Linked DNA regions of Metabacillus sp. KUDC1714. The main gene of each other region encodes a partner of the protein of the gene in region 2 in a complex. Links are inferred from orthologs where the notes say so. Each region holds a gene or a part of one and is shown on either strand. Other genes may lie near its edges.

What was found.
Region 1: the proteins of HUW50_RS26585 (region 2) and smc are in contact, whole or in part, in a crystal structure (PDB 3ZGX), measured with the Bacillus subtilis proteins. The link is inferred for Metabacillus sp. KUDC1714 from one-to-one orthologs.

Annotation. Positions count from the first base shown.
Region 1 is NZ_CP055263.1:4,272,675-4,277,325, reverse strand. What follows is about bases 512-4,651. They hold smc (chromosome segregation protein SMC), read right to left. Parts: upstream 4,279-4,651; coding sequence 712-4,278; downstream 512-711. Other genes in these bases: rnc (ribonuclease III), read right to left, coding at 4,578-4,651; ftsY (signal recognition particle-docking protein FtsY), read right to left, coding at 512-697. Also shown: more of ftsY, read right to left, coding at 1-511. UniProt on the Bacillus subtilis protein: Required for chromosome condensation and partitioning.
Region 2 is NZ_CP055263.1:5,722,623-5,730,524, forward strand. What follows is about bases 1,150-3,934. They hold HUW50_RS26585 (segregation/condensation protein A), read right to left. Parts: upstream 3,022-3,934; coding sequence 2,278-3,021; downstream 1,150-2,277. Other genes in these bases: HUW50_RS26575 (DUF3907 family protein), read right to left, coding at 1,150-1,505; scpB (SMC-Scp complex subunit ScpB), read right to left, coding at 1,678-2,274; HUW50_RS26590 (YjcZ family sporulation protein), read left to right, coding at 3,228-3,323; HUW50_RS26595 (DUF309 domain-containing protein), read left to right, coding at 3,416-3,934. Outside these bases: HUW50_RS26570 (D-alanyl-D-alanine carboxypeptidase family protein), read right to left, coding at 1-966; more of HUW50_RS26575, read right to left, coding at 1,035-1,149; more of HUW50_RS26595, read left to right, coding at 3,935-3,946; HUW50_RS26600 (GNAT family N-acetyltransferase), read right to left, coding at 3,991-4,356; ribH (6,7-dimethyl-8-ribityllumazine synthase), read right to left, coding at 4,543-5,007; HUW50_RS26610 (bifunctional 3,4-dihydroxy-2-butanone-4-phosphate synthase/GTP cyclohydrolase II), read right to left, coding at 5,034-6,227; ribE (riboflavin synthase), read right to left, coding at 6,285-6,932; HUW50_RS26620 (peptidylprolyl isomerase), read right to left, coding at 7,537-7,902. UniProt on the Bacillus subtilis protein: Participates in chromosomal partition during cell division. May act via the formation of a condensin-like complex containing Smc and ScpB that pull DNA away from mid-cell into both cell halves.

The DNA of each region.
Region 1 (4,651 bases), 1.5 Mb from region 2 along the record:
CAATGACACGCTTTACTTTTTCTAGTTCCTTCATAAGATTCACTTTATTTTGCAGCCTTCCTGCTGTATCACATAAAAGGACATCTACTTTTCTTGCCTTTGCAGCCTGAACAGCATCGTACATTACGGCTGCAGGATCAGAACCTTCAGATTGCTTAATTACATCTACACCAACTCGTTCTCCCCATACCTCTAACTGCTCAATTGCACCCGCTCTAAACGTATCTCCTGCTGCTAAAAGAACAGAATTCCCTTCACTTTTAAGCTTGTGAGCTAATTTTCCAATTGTTGTCGTTTTACCAACACCATTAACACCAACAAATAGCACGACATTTAAGCGATCTTTTTGAAGATTTAGTTCATTATCATCCCCATCTTGATCACCTTGATAAATTTCTACAAGCTTTTCGGAGATTACCGCTTGTACCTCTTTCGTATCCTGAATATTTTGACGTTTAACTTCCATTTTCAATTCGTCAATGAGATCCATAACTGTCGTTACACCGACATCTGCGCTGATTAAAAGCTCTTCAAGCTCCTCAAAGAACTCCTCATCAACTTTACGGTATTTTGCAACAAGATCATTCATTTTACCAGCAAATGAATCTCTTGTTTTCGTTAAGCCTTCTTTAAACTTTTCTGTTACAGAATCTGTTTGTTTTGTGATTTTATCCTTTAATTTTTTAAAAAAGCTCATGCTTGTTCATCCTTTCAGCTAGATTGTACGAGTTCTTTTGATTCTTCAAGTCTTACAGATACAAGTTTAGAAACACCTGATTCCTGCATCGTTACCCCGTACAGGACATCAGCTTCTTCCATTGTTCCTTTACGGTGGGTAATCACGATAAATTGTGTTTCATGACTGAACTTTTTCAGGTATTGTGCAAAACGATGAACATTTGCTTCATCAAGTGCTGCCTCCACTTCATCAAGTACACAAAAAGGTACTGGTCGTACTTTCAAAATTGAGAACAATAATGCTATTGCTGTTAGAGCACGTTCCCCACCAGAAAGCAAACCAAGATTTTGCAGCTTTTTACCTGGAGGTTGTGCAACAATATCAACACCTGTATTCAATATATCATTCGGATCCGTTAACTTTAATTCAGCACGTCCACCACCAAATAACGCCTGAAAAACAGATTCAAAATGAGCACGAATCGCATTAAAGGTTTGCTCAAATCTTCTCTTCATTTCCTCGTCCATTTCACCTATAACTTCGTAAAGAGTGTCTTTTGCTTCTGTCAAATCATTTCGTTGCTCAGATAGGAACGTGAAACGTTCAAATACTCGTTCATACTCATCAATCGCTCCTAAGTTTACCGTTCCTAACTCATCAATTGCAAGCTTGATCAACTTCACACGTTTTCTTGCTTCATTTATATCCATATCAAGGGTATATTTTTCTTTTGCACCTTCAAAGGTTAACAAATATTCTTCTCGAAGATGGTTAAGACGATTATCTAATTCAACATCTAAGCGATTTAATTTTACCTCTTCATCCTTTAGACTATCTTGAAGCTGTTTATCCTGACGCTTTAACTCCTTCAGTTTACGATCTTCATACTCAAGCTTTTCATGTAATTGGAGGCGCTCCTCACGTCTACTTGCGATTAATTCAATCGTTTTATTTTTATCCTGGAGCTTATTTCTCGCAGCTTCCTCTAGCTTTTCCTCACCAGATGAACTTGAATTCATTTCATTTGAAAGCAAGGAATAATCTTCAGTTGCTTCACCATACTTTTCCTGTGATTGTTCCAAGTCTTGGTTTATTCGTTCTACCTTTTCTTTCTGATTTTCATAAACCTGACGTTTGCTTGCTAGAATGACTTTAAATTCGGTCAACTCATCATGTAATTCGTCTTTTGAGGTTTGCTGGGATACCTTTTTCTCGGACATTTTCTCGATCTCTTTATCTAGCTTTTCAAGTTTCAAAGAAATTGACTGCAGTTTATTACTAAGCTCACTTTTCCGTGCTGAAAACTTATCTTTTTCAGATTCAAATGATTCTCTTTCAGCATCATATAATTTTAAATGATCGTTAACATTCTTTTCATTTAATTCAATTTCCCTTATTTCACTTCTGATCATTTGCTCTTCTAAACGTAGCTTTTCACCATTAGAGCGTAACTCTTCGAGAATATCTTCTTGTTTTTTAATAGTTTCCTTTGTTGCCTTTACATCTTGTTCAAGCGAAGATGTCTTCTCTTCCATATCGGCTAATTTTGCATTAATTGTTTCCAATTCACGTCCACGACTTAATAAGGAGTTATTCTTTTGTTTTACAGCGCCACCTGTCATTGATCCACCAGGATTCACTACATCACCTTGAAGTGTAACAAGTCGGTAACGATAATTCATTAGTTTCGCGATCTCGTTTGCACCCTTTAGGTCTGAGGTGACAATAACCGTTCCGAGAAGATTGCCAATAATAGATTTGAATTGTGGTTGATACTTCACTAAATCTGTCGCAACACCAACAAATGCTTGATGAGACTGAATTGCTTTAAGATCATGTGAGCCAATTGAACGTTCCTTAATGACTGTTAGAGGTAAAAATGTAGCTCGACCAAAAGAGTTTTGTTTTAAAAATTGAATCGCCTTCCTCGCTGAGGATTCATCTTCAACAACCACATGTTGCATCGAACTACTTAAGGCAATTTCAATTGCTGATTCGTAGGTTTTGTCAGTTGAAATTAATTCAGCAACCGCTCCATGAATTCCTTCTAACTTATCCTTTGCTTTTAAAATCTCTTTTACACCTTGGAAGAATCCAGCATAGTCCTCCTGCATTGATTCTAAGACTTCTTTTCTTGAGCGAGTTTGCTGGAGTATCTGATAAGCTTGATATAAAGTCGATTCTTTCTTTTGATACGCATTTTTTACGTTTTCAAGTTTAGTTTGCGCATCCCGAAAACTCTTTATTTGATGAGATAACTGGCTTTCAATTAGCGCATATTTCGCTTCGATTTTGGTTTTTCTCTCAATAATATCTTCGCGTTCTGTTATATATCGTTTATTCGAGTCTAGCAGTCTAGTATTTTTCCGCTCTTGTTGACTTAGCTGCTCGTCTAAATAATGTATTTCATTACGTGCAGTAGCCTGCTCATTTAAAAGTTCAAAGTATTCACTTTTTAAGCCTTCAATTAATTCTTCAATATTTTGATCATAAGATGTCATCAGCTGTTGTTTTGCTACTAATTGATCTTGAATGGTATTTAGCTCTTTTTTAGAGGTTTGTAAGAACGCTTCCTGCTCTTGTTTTTCCTTCTTCAACCTTACAAGTCGCTCAGTTAATTCTTCAATTGATTTTTCTAATTGAGCCTTATTTTGATGGGCATTTTTCTTTCGCTCTTTTAAAACTTCTTTTCTTCCTTCTAACTTTTCTAACTCTTCACTTGCCAAGAGTAAAACCTGTTGTAGGTCATTAACTGAATCATCTAATGCGGTTAAATGATCGCGCATACGCTCAACTTCTGCTTCTCTTTTTTGCATGTTTGCTGAAAGCTTGAGTTCACGATCTTTCCCATCATCAACTGATTTAGCAAGCGCTTCGTATTTTTGATGAAGTTCTTCAATTTCATAAACCGTAAGTGCTACTTCAATTTGTTCGAGTTCTTCTTTCTTTTGCAAGAAATCCTTTGCAATAGATGCTTGTATTTTTAATGGTTCAACCTGACCCTCTAACTCATGTAAAATGTCATGAACACGATTTAGGTTTTCCTGTGTTTCGGCTAATTTATATTCAGCCTTCTTTTTACGTGATTTATATTTTAAAACACCTGCAGCTTCTTCAAAAATGCTTCTGCGCTCTTCAGATTTACTGCTTAGTATTTCTTCAACTTTACCCTGGCTAATAATTGAAAAAGCTTCCTTCCCAAGACCAGAGTCCATAAATAAATCTATTATATCCTTTAGGCGACAGCTTTGCTTATTAATAAAAAACTCACTTTCTCCTGAACGATACACTCTGCGTGTAACACTCACCTCGTGATAATCAATTGGAAGAAAATGATCTTCATTATCTAGCGTTAATGTCACTTCAGCAATATTCAAACTCTTCCTAGAATCACTTCCAGCAAAAATGATATCCTCCATTTTTGCACCCCGAAGAGACTTAGCTGATTGCTCTCCCAACACCCATCTAATACCATCAGTAATATTACTCTTGCCACTTCCATTTGGTCCAACTACTGCTGTAACACCTTTTACAAAGTCAACTGTTACTCTTTCAGCAAAGGACTTGAATCCAACAATATCCAATCGTTTGAGGAACATTGTGATTTCCTCCTTACTATTTTTTCTATTTAGTATGTGATTTTAACCTGCTAGAAAAATCACTCTATCGATGTTATGATCCATAAACATTTTAATTATTAGTCATGCCTAAAACATGACAAATCCTTTCATATTTTATCACAATATGTCGGATAAAGGTCGATAACTTTTAATGACATGAAAAAAGGACGACTCACGTATGTCATGTTTATCACCATAAATCAATTTAACTTAAATGAAATGATTTAATAAAAATGTGAAGTACATGACATTATCGAATGAGTCTGTCCTATTAAAAGTTAATTATTAATTTGTTGGAGCCTTGATAGTGCTTCCTGTGCAGCATGCTGTTCCGCTTCTTTCTTAGATCTGC
Region 2 (7,902 bases):
CTTATTTGGTGTTATCAAGGATAGATTAATTTTCACTTTTTCTTGTTCTTCAGCTGTTAAGGGATATATGACATTTCTATTAATAAACACTCTTTCCTTATAAAAATCATTGTCTAGTTGATTAAGTGTTCCCTGTTGTTTAATATTTACAAGTTCAAAATTATTATAGGCATAATTGTGAAGATTCATATGATCCTTCCAATCATTTGGATCATTTAAGGTAACAACAATTGTATTAAATCCATCCTTTGATGCTGTTGAGACAAGGGTTCGTTTTGCTCTTACTGTGTAACCCGTCTTTCCTCCTGTGCTATATTCATAAAGACTAGTTAATAATTTATTTTTGTTATGCCATACTCTGTCCCATTTTTCATTAGGATTGGGTGCTTTATGGGTTTCGGTACTAGAAATCTTTTGATATGTTTCATTTTGCATAGCATATTGAGTTAAAATAGCCATATCGTAAGCGGTAGAATAATGATTTTCATGATCATCTAGCCCATGCGGATTTGCAAATTCCGTGTTTGTCATCCCGATTTCTTCAGCTTTTTGATTCATCATTACCACGAAGCCTTCAAGGCTGCCCCCTACATGTTCGGCGATTGCTACAGCTGCATCATTTCCTGAACGTAGCATTAGTCCGTATACTAAATCCTCTAATTTTATTTTTTCTCCCTTTTGCAAATAAATCGAGGATCCTTCAGCCTTAAGCGCATGATCACTAACTTTTACCATTGAATCGAGCTTTCCGGATTCAATTGCCAGAATTGCCGTCATAATCTTCGTAATACTTGCAATTCTCATCTTAGTGTGAGCATCTTTTTCATAGAGAATTCTACCTGATTCCTGATCTATTAATATCGCAGCTCTCGCACTCACACCTATTGCTTGTGACTGGTGCGGAAATAATGTTAGCAGCAAAAAAATGATGATAAAACCGGTTGTCACTTTCTTTATATGCGGCAAAGCTATCACGTCCTCTTACTTGTTTTGTACAAGTTTATGCACGTGGACAAAGCTTATGAATGGAAATTTCAAAATTGTGGCTGGACTCCTTTATCTAATGCTTCTCTAACTACTTGAAAATCGTCTTCAAAGGCGGTGATTAAATCGGCTAATGAAGGAGGTGGTGTTTTTCTAAAAACAATCGCTTTTGTGCTTGAATAGGCACTACGACTATCTTCGTACCAAACATCATTCTTGGGGTGAAAATATCTTTCAATACATTGCTGATACACTTTAAAAAGTAGTTGGTTTGCCACATCTTCTTTAAAAGGCTGATTCCTTAAAATAGTAATACAGGCATCAAGTGCCTCCTCACAAAATACTACAAGCTTTCGAATGGATTTTAACAATTTTAAGAAGTAGTCCTTGTCGCCAGCTATTTCATTTTCTAAAGATGTGATTGTAGTATCATTCAAATAATTCGTTATTTTATCGACTACATTCTCCAAAAATACTACTACTCTCTTAAGTTCTGATTTTAAACGTGTATTTTCCATCATACACACCCTTTTCGTCATATGTATAATCAATAAAAGCTAGGAGCAACTTCTCGAATAGTATATGCTTATTATTTTAAAAACTGAACATACGAAATAAGACTGACTCAGGTAATTTCACGCTTTTGCCTTTTTAGCAAGCATTGAACATTACCCCTAAGTCAGTCTTAGTTCATTATTTTAGTTCCTCTAATGTTTCATTAAATTTTTCAAAGAATAAGTCTGCTTCTTCCTGTTCATATTCTTCATTTTCTTTATCCGGAAGAGGTGGAAGCTCTTTTATTGATTTCAATCCGAAATATTCAAGGAATTCCTTTGTTGTACCATATAGTATGGCGCGACCTGTACCTTCTGCCCTACCAACCTCTTTTATTAGAATTTTTGCTACAAGGGTCTGGATTGGACGCTCTGTTTTCACTCCACGGATTTCTTCAATTTCAGTTCTTGTAATTGGTTGTCTATAGGCAACAATAGCTAAAGTTTCAAGCGCTGCTTGTGATAGTGAAGCATTTACAGGTGCTTCAACTAATCTTTTCAAATAAATTGCATGATCCTTTTTCGTAGTTAATTGGTATTGTCCTGCAACTACGACTAATTCAATTCCACGTTCATTTCCTTTATAGCTTTGTGACAGCTCTTCTAGAATATCATTGACTTCCTGTTCTTCTAGTTCTAAAACAACCGTAAGCTGTTTTAAAGAAAGGCCCTCATCACCAGAAGCAAATAATAGAGCTTCTACAATTGCTTTCCACTCAATTAAACCTAAGGACATGAGCTACTCACTCCCCATAATATAAATATCTGCAAAATTATTTTCTTGTTCAATTAATATTGAATGTGATTTCATCAATTCTAATATAGCTAAAAACGTAACGACTAAATGATCTTTACTGTTAGATGGAAATAAATCCACAAATCGACGTCTCCCAGGACTTGATCGTAAATCATCTAAGATCTCTTCCATTCTTTTTTCAATTGGAATTTCTTGCCTAGTAATTTTTGTTTGGATTGGTTTTTGTATTTTCTTTCTTCTTAACATTTTTTGAAATGCACCAAGCATGTCATATAAAGAAACATTCAAAGAATCCATTTGATTTACTGGCAGTGTGCCGTATTCACTTAAATCACTAGGTGGCTTAGTATAGACCTGTGACCGGTCTTCTTCAAGAGTACGTAAGTCCTCCGCTGCTTCTTTATAAACACGATACTCAATTAACCTTCTCATTAACTCTTCCCGAGGATCTTCTTCTGGTTCTTCCCCATATTCATCCTCAAATAGCTCTTCATCTTGTTTTGGTAAAAGCATTCTACTTTTAATTGAAAGCAATGTAGCTGCCATAACTAAATATTCAGAAGCGATATCAAGCTGCAACTCTTGCATTGTGTGAATGTATAGCATGTATTGCTCTGTAATTTCTGAAACAGGAATATCATATATATCAATTTCTAAACGATTAATTAAATGTAGTAAAAGGTCTAATGGACCTTCAAAAGCATCAATCTTCACATGATATTGCAATTTTATATCCCACCATTCTTACAACTAGCCAACATATAGTATAGAGTAAAATTTAAGCATGTCCAATAATATTTAAGGTATTTTAACAAAAATATTCATAACTAGTTGTAAGAAAAATACCTAATAATTGGTCATTCGCCCATACATTTCAGCTCTTTCCTCATATATTACAAATGTAATAGCTCAACATTAAGGAGGAATTAATCATGGGTGAACAAGGTTTTAACTATGGTGGAGGATTTGCGTTAATCGTTGTATTGTTTATTTTATTAATTATCGTTGGTGCTGCTTGGTTATACTAATTAAATCAAAAGACTGCTGAGTGTATCAGCAGTCTTTGTTTACTTTTATGATACAATTATTTATATAGAATCACTGAAGGGATGAAACGAGTATGTATGACCGTGCCTTTATAGAATATCTCCTACACTTTCATTGTGAACGGGATTATTTTGAGTGCCATGAAGTGTTAGAAGAGCATTGGAAAGCTGATCCACCTAAGAACCGGAAAAAATACTGGGTTGGTCTTATTCAAATTGCTGTTGGCTTATATCATCAAAGGCGAGGGAATTTTTCCGGAGCATTGCGAATGATTTCAAATTCAATTCAGTTATTGGAGAATGATAGACAGGCAATTGAAAAGCTTGGATTACATAGTGAAGAGCTAATTAAAGAATTAAAAAAGCGAAAAAACGAAATTCTAGATAAAAGAGGCTACTATAGCTTCAATTTACCAATCATCGATAAGGAATTGTTACACATGTGCAAAATGCAATGTAAAGACTCACATAAGGTATGGGGAAAAGATAGTGACTTATTGGATGAGTATTTAATTCATAAGCATAAAAAACGAAATCGATCTGCTGTTATTGAACAACGATTACAGCAGCTTGAAATACGAAAAAGGTCCAGAAACTCTAAATAATAGTTAAAGCCAGAGATCACAATAAATTGATCTCTGGCCTTTCACTAACAATCTAGGTCTTTATCAGCATTACACTTTTTAAAGAATGCCTCTGTTTCGTCATTAGGAACAACAGATTTGTTTTTGTATAGGTCTCTTACTGCATTTACCATACGCTTACCGATACCTTGTTGCCTATGGGAAGGATTCACTGAGATATGTTGAACTTCTACCAGGTCCTCACCTTTAAAAACAACTCCAATGGCACCAATAATATCCTCTTCTTGTTTCCATAGAAACAACTGCCAATCATCTGTCGTTTCATATTGCTTAATAGTTTGTTGTAATTGCTTAAGATCCTTTTCACCTGGCATAAATGACAAGAGACCCATTGCAATTTTTTCAAAACTTTTTTTATAACGTATTAACATAAATACCCCTCATTAACGAAATAGCTTCCTAAAAAGCGAAAGCATTAGTCAAGCGTCGATAAAAAATATTAGATACAAAAACGAAACATGATACCCTTTGATATTGCTGATGTTTGAATTTCAAGAAAACTACTTCTCAAAACATTATAAACAGTTTTTTATCGATTTTAAACACTTTTTGTAAAATTAATGTAGGGCTTTAAGTAAATTTGACATTTCAATAGCTGTAACGGCTGCTTCATATCCTTTGTTACCAGCCTTTGTGCCAGCTCTCTCTACTGCTTGCTCAATTGTTTCAGTTGTTAAAACACCAAATACTACTGGAACACCTGTTGATAAAGATGCTTTAGAGACACCTTTAGCTGCCTCATTACAAACATAATCATAATGAGTTGTTGCTCCACGAATAACTGTACCTAATGTAATAACAGCATCATAATTCCCTGTTTCAGCAAGTTTTTTTGCTATTAGAGGTAATTCAAAAGCGCCAGGAACCCAAGCTACAGTTACATTTTCTTCTTCTACACCGTGCCTTCTTAACCCATCCTCTGCTCCACCTAACAGCTTAGACGTAATAAATTCATTGAAACGAGCAACTACGATCGCTACCTTTAATCCACTACCAATTAAATGACCTTCAAATGTTTTCATCTATAATTCCTCCTGATTTGTTTGTATTAAAAATGTAAATAATGTCCAAGTTTTTCATACTTTGTTCTTAAGTATTGTTCATTCTCTTCTCTTGCCGGCATTTCAATAGGTACTCGATCAACAACAGTTAAGTCGTATCCTTCAAGTCCTGCAATTTTCCTAGGATTATTCGTTAATAGGTTCATTTTTTCAATTCCTAAATCTTTTAGGATTTGAGCACCAATTCCATAATCTCGGAGATCAGGAGCAAAGCCTAGCTTTTCATTTGCTGCTACTGTATCATACCCTTGCTCTTGAAGCTTATACGCTCTCATTTTATTTAGTAAACCAATGCCCCTGCCTTCTTGGCGCATATACAATAATACACCTTTGCCCTCTTTCTCAATTTGTGCAAGTGCTGCGTGCAATTGTGGACCACAATCACATCGATATGAACTAAAAACATCACCTGTTAAGCACTCAGAATGCACTCTTACTAATGTGGGTACAGTTGTATCAATTTCACCTTTTACAAGTGCAACATGTTCTTTATCATCTAATGAGTTAGAATAACCTATGGCTTTAAATGATCCATATTCTGTTGGTAAATCAATTTCTATTTCTCTCTTAACTAATTTTTCGCTTCGATTACGGTATTGGATTAAATCCTTAATCGTAATGATTTTCAAATCTAGCTGTTCAGCAATTATTAGTAAATCAGGTACTCTCGCCATCGTACCATCTTCTTTAATGATTTCACAAATAACACCACCAGGTTTTGCACCGCAAAGAATGGATAAATCCACAGCTGCTTCAGTATGGCCTGCTCTCCGAAGTACTCCACCTTCCTTAGCCACTAATGGAAATGTATGACCTGGACGTTTAAAATCGGATGGATTTGTATCATCTGCTAGTAATGCTTTAACGGTGTCCGCACGTTCAAATGCACTGATTCCCGTTTTATTCGATTTATAATCAACACTAACAGTGAAGGCAGTACCATGTGGATCTGTGTTTTGATTAACCATCGGCGTTAGTTCTAATCTTTTAGCTTGTTGTTCAGTAATCGGAACGCAAACTAATCCTCTTCCATGCTTAATCATAAAATTAATCGTTTCTGGTGTCACTCGATCTGCTAAGGAGACAAAATCCCCTTCATTTTCCCTATCTTCGTCATCAACAACTATAATAACCTTACCTTCTTTTAGATCATGAATGGCATCTTCTATTTTATGAAACATTGTCAAGCCTCCTTCATCTTTATCATTTCCAATCAATAATAAAGGTGTTTTCGTCCCTTAATAAAATCCATTATCTGCTAAAAATGATTTACTCAATGAAGAGTTCTTTGGATTTACCTGTTGGTTAATAAATTTCTTTATATACTTACCAATCATATCGCATTCAATATTAACAATGTCTCCAACAGCTTTCGTACCGAGGATTGACTCTGTTAGCGTATGAGGAATAATTGAAATAACAACTTTATCTTTTTCCAGACCAAATATTGTTAAACTAATTCCATCAATTGTGATCGAACCTTTATGAATTAGAGTATCTGTTAACTCTTCTGCTACCTGTAATTCGTAATAAACAGCATTTGAAAAACGTTGTTTTTTACTAATTTTAGCTATTCCATCAACATGCCCTGAAACAAAATGTCCTCCGAAACGACCGTTAGCAGCCATCGCTCTTTCCAAATTAACTTTGGAACCTTGCTTTAATTGGTTTAACGACGTGTCTTTAACAGTTTCAGGCATCACATCAACAGAAAAAGAAGCTGGACTGAAATCTGTAACTGTTAAACAAACTCCGTTAACGGAAATACTATCCCCCAAGGACATATCACCCATTATTTTTTTGGCTACTATTGTAAAAACAATTGCGTCCTTAGAACCTTGAACGCTTGATATCGTACCAATTTCTTCAACAATTCCTGTAAACATTAAGTTCCCTCACTTTGCTGCATACTAATAGCTATTAATAAACATATAGACCTCCCCTTTGATAAAGATGTCCATATTTACGTTTACTCGAGAAAAGTACACGGCGCCAGTTATCGGTCAATAAGCATACGAAGGCATATGACTTAAGCTGACAGCGCCTGGAGCTAGACACGAAAACTAAGTACTAAAAACATATACTTTTTTATCGTTTTAAAAAAGCCCATAGTCAATAGACTAGGGCTTTTAATTTAAGAAATTGATATTTGAGTAAGTCAAATAAGAGTATTAAAAATTGATTTTTAAACAAATTTTAATACGCCGCAAAATCGCGCAATTCTTCTCCCATCCAGACTTTAACTGTCGGCTCTAGAGTTTCACTAGATCCACCGTTAATATATATTAACGGGTCACGGACTAAGAAGCTATTTTAGCTTCATCACCGCCGGTAGGGAATTCCACCCTGCCCCGAAGAATGTAAAACGAAATATGAAGTTATAATTTTATTTTATCCGTATAATGTGATATATGCAATCTTTTAGATATTTAAATAAAACAAAAAGCTGAAACTATTCTCAAATGAACAGTCGCAGCTTTTAAATTGTTCTTACTCTTCGTACACTTTTACTTCCTTCATAACATCGTTTGGCTTAATTTTATATACTGCTTCAAGATTTTCATTAACCTTACCAAAAACAGTATGAACTCCATTTAAATGGGGTTGTGGCTCATGAACGATGAAGAATTGGCTTCCACCAGTATCTTTACCTGCATGTGCCATTGATAAAGAACCTGCTTCATGCTTATGCGGGTTTCCTTGTGTTTCACACTTAATTGAATAACCAGGACCACCAGTACCTGTACCTTGTGGACAGCCGCCTTGTGCAACAAATCCAGGGATTACACGGTGAAATGTTAAACCATTGTAAAAACCTTCATTTGCTAATTTTTCAAAGTTAGCTACCGTACCAGG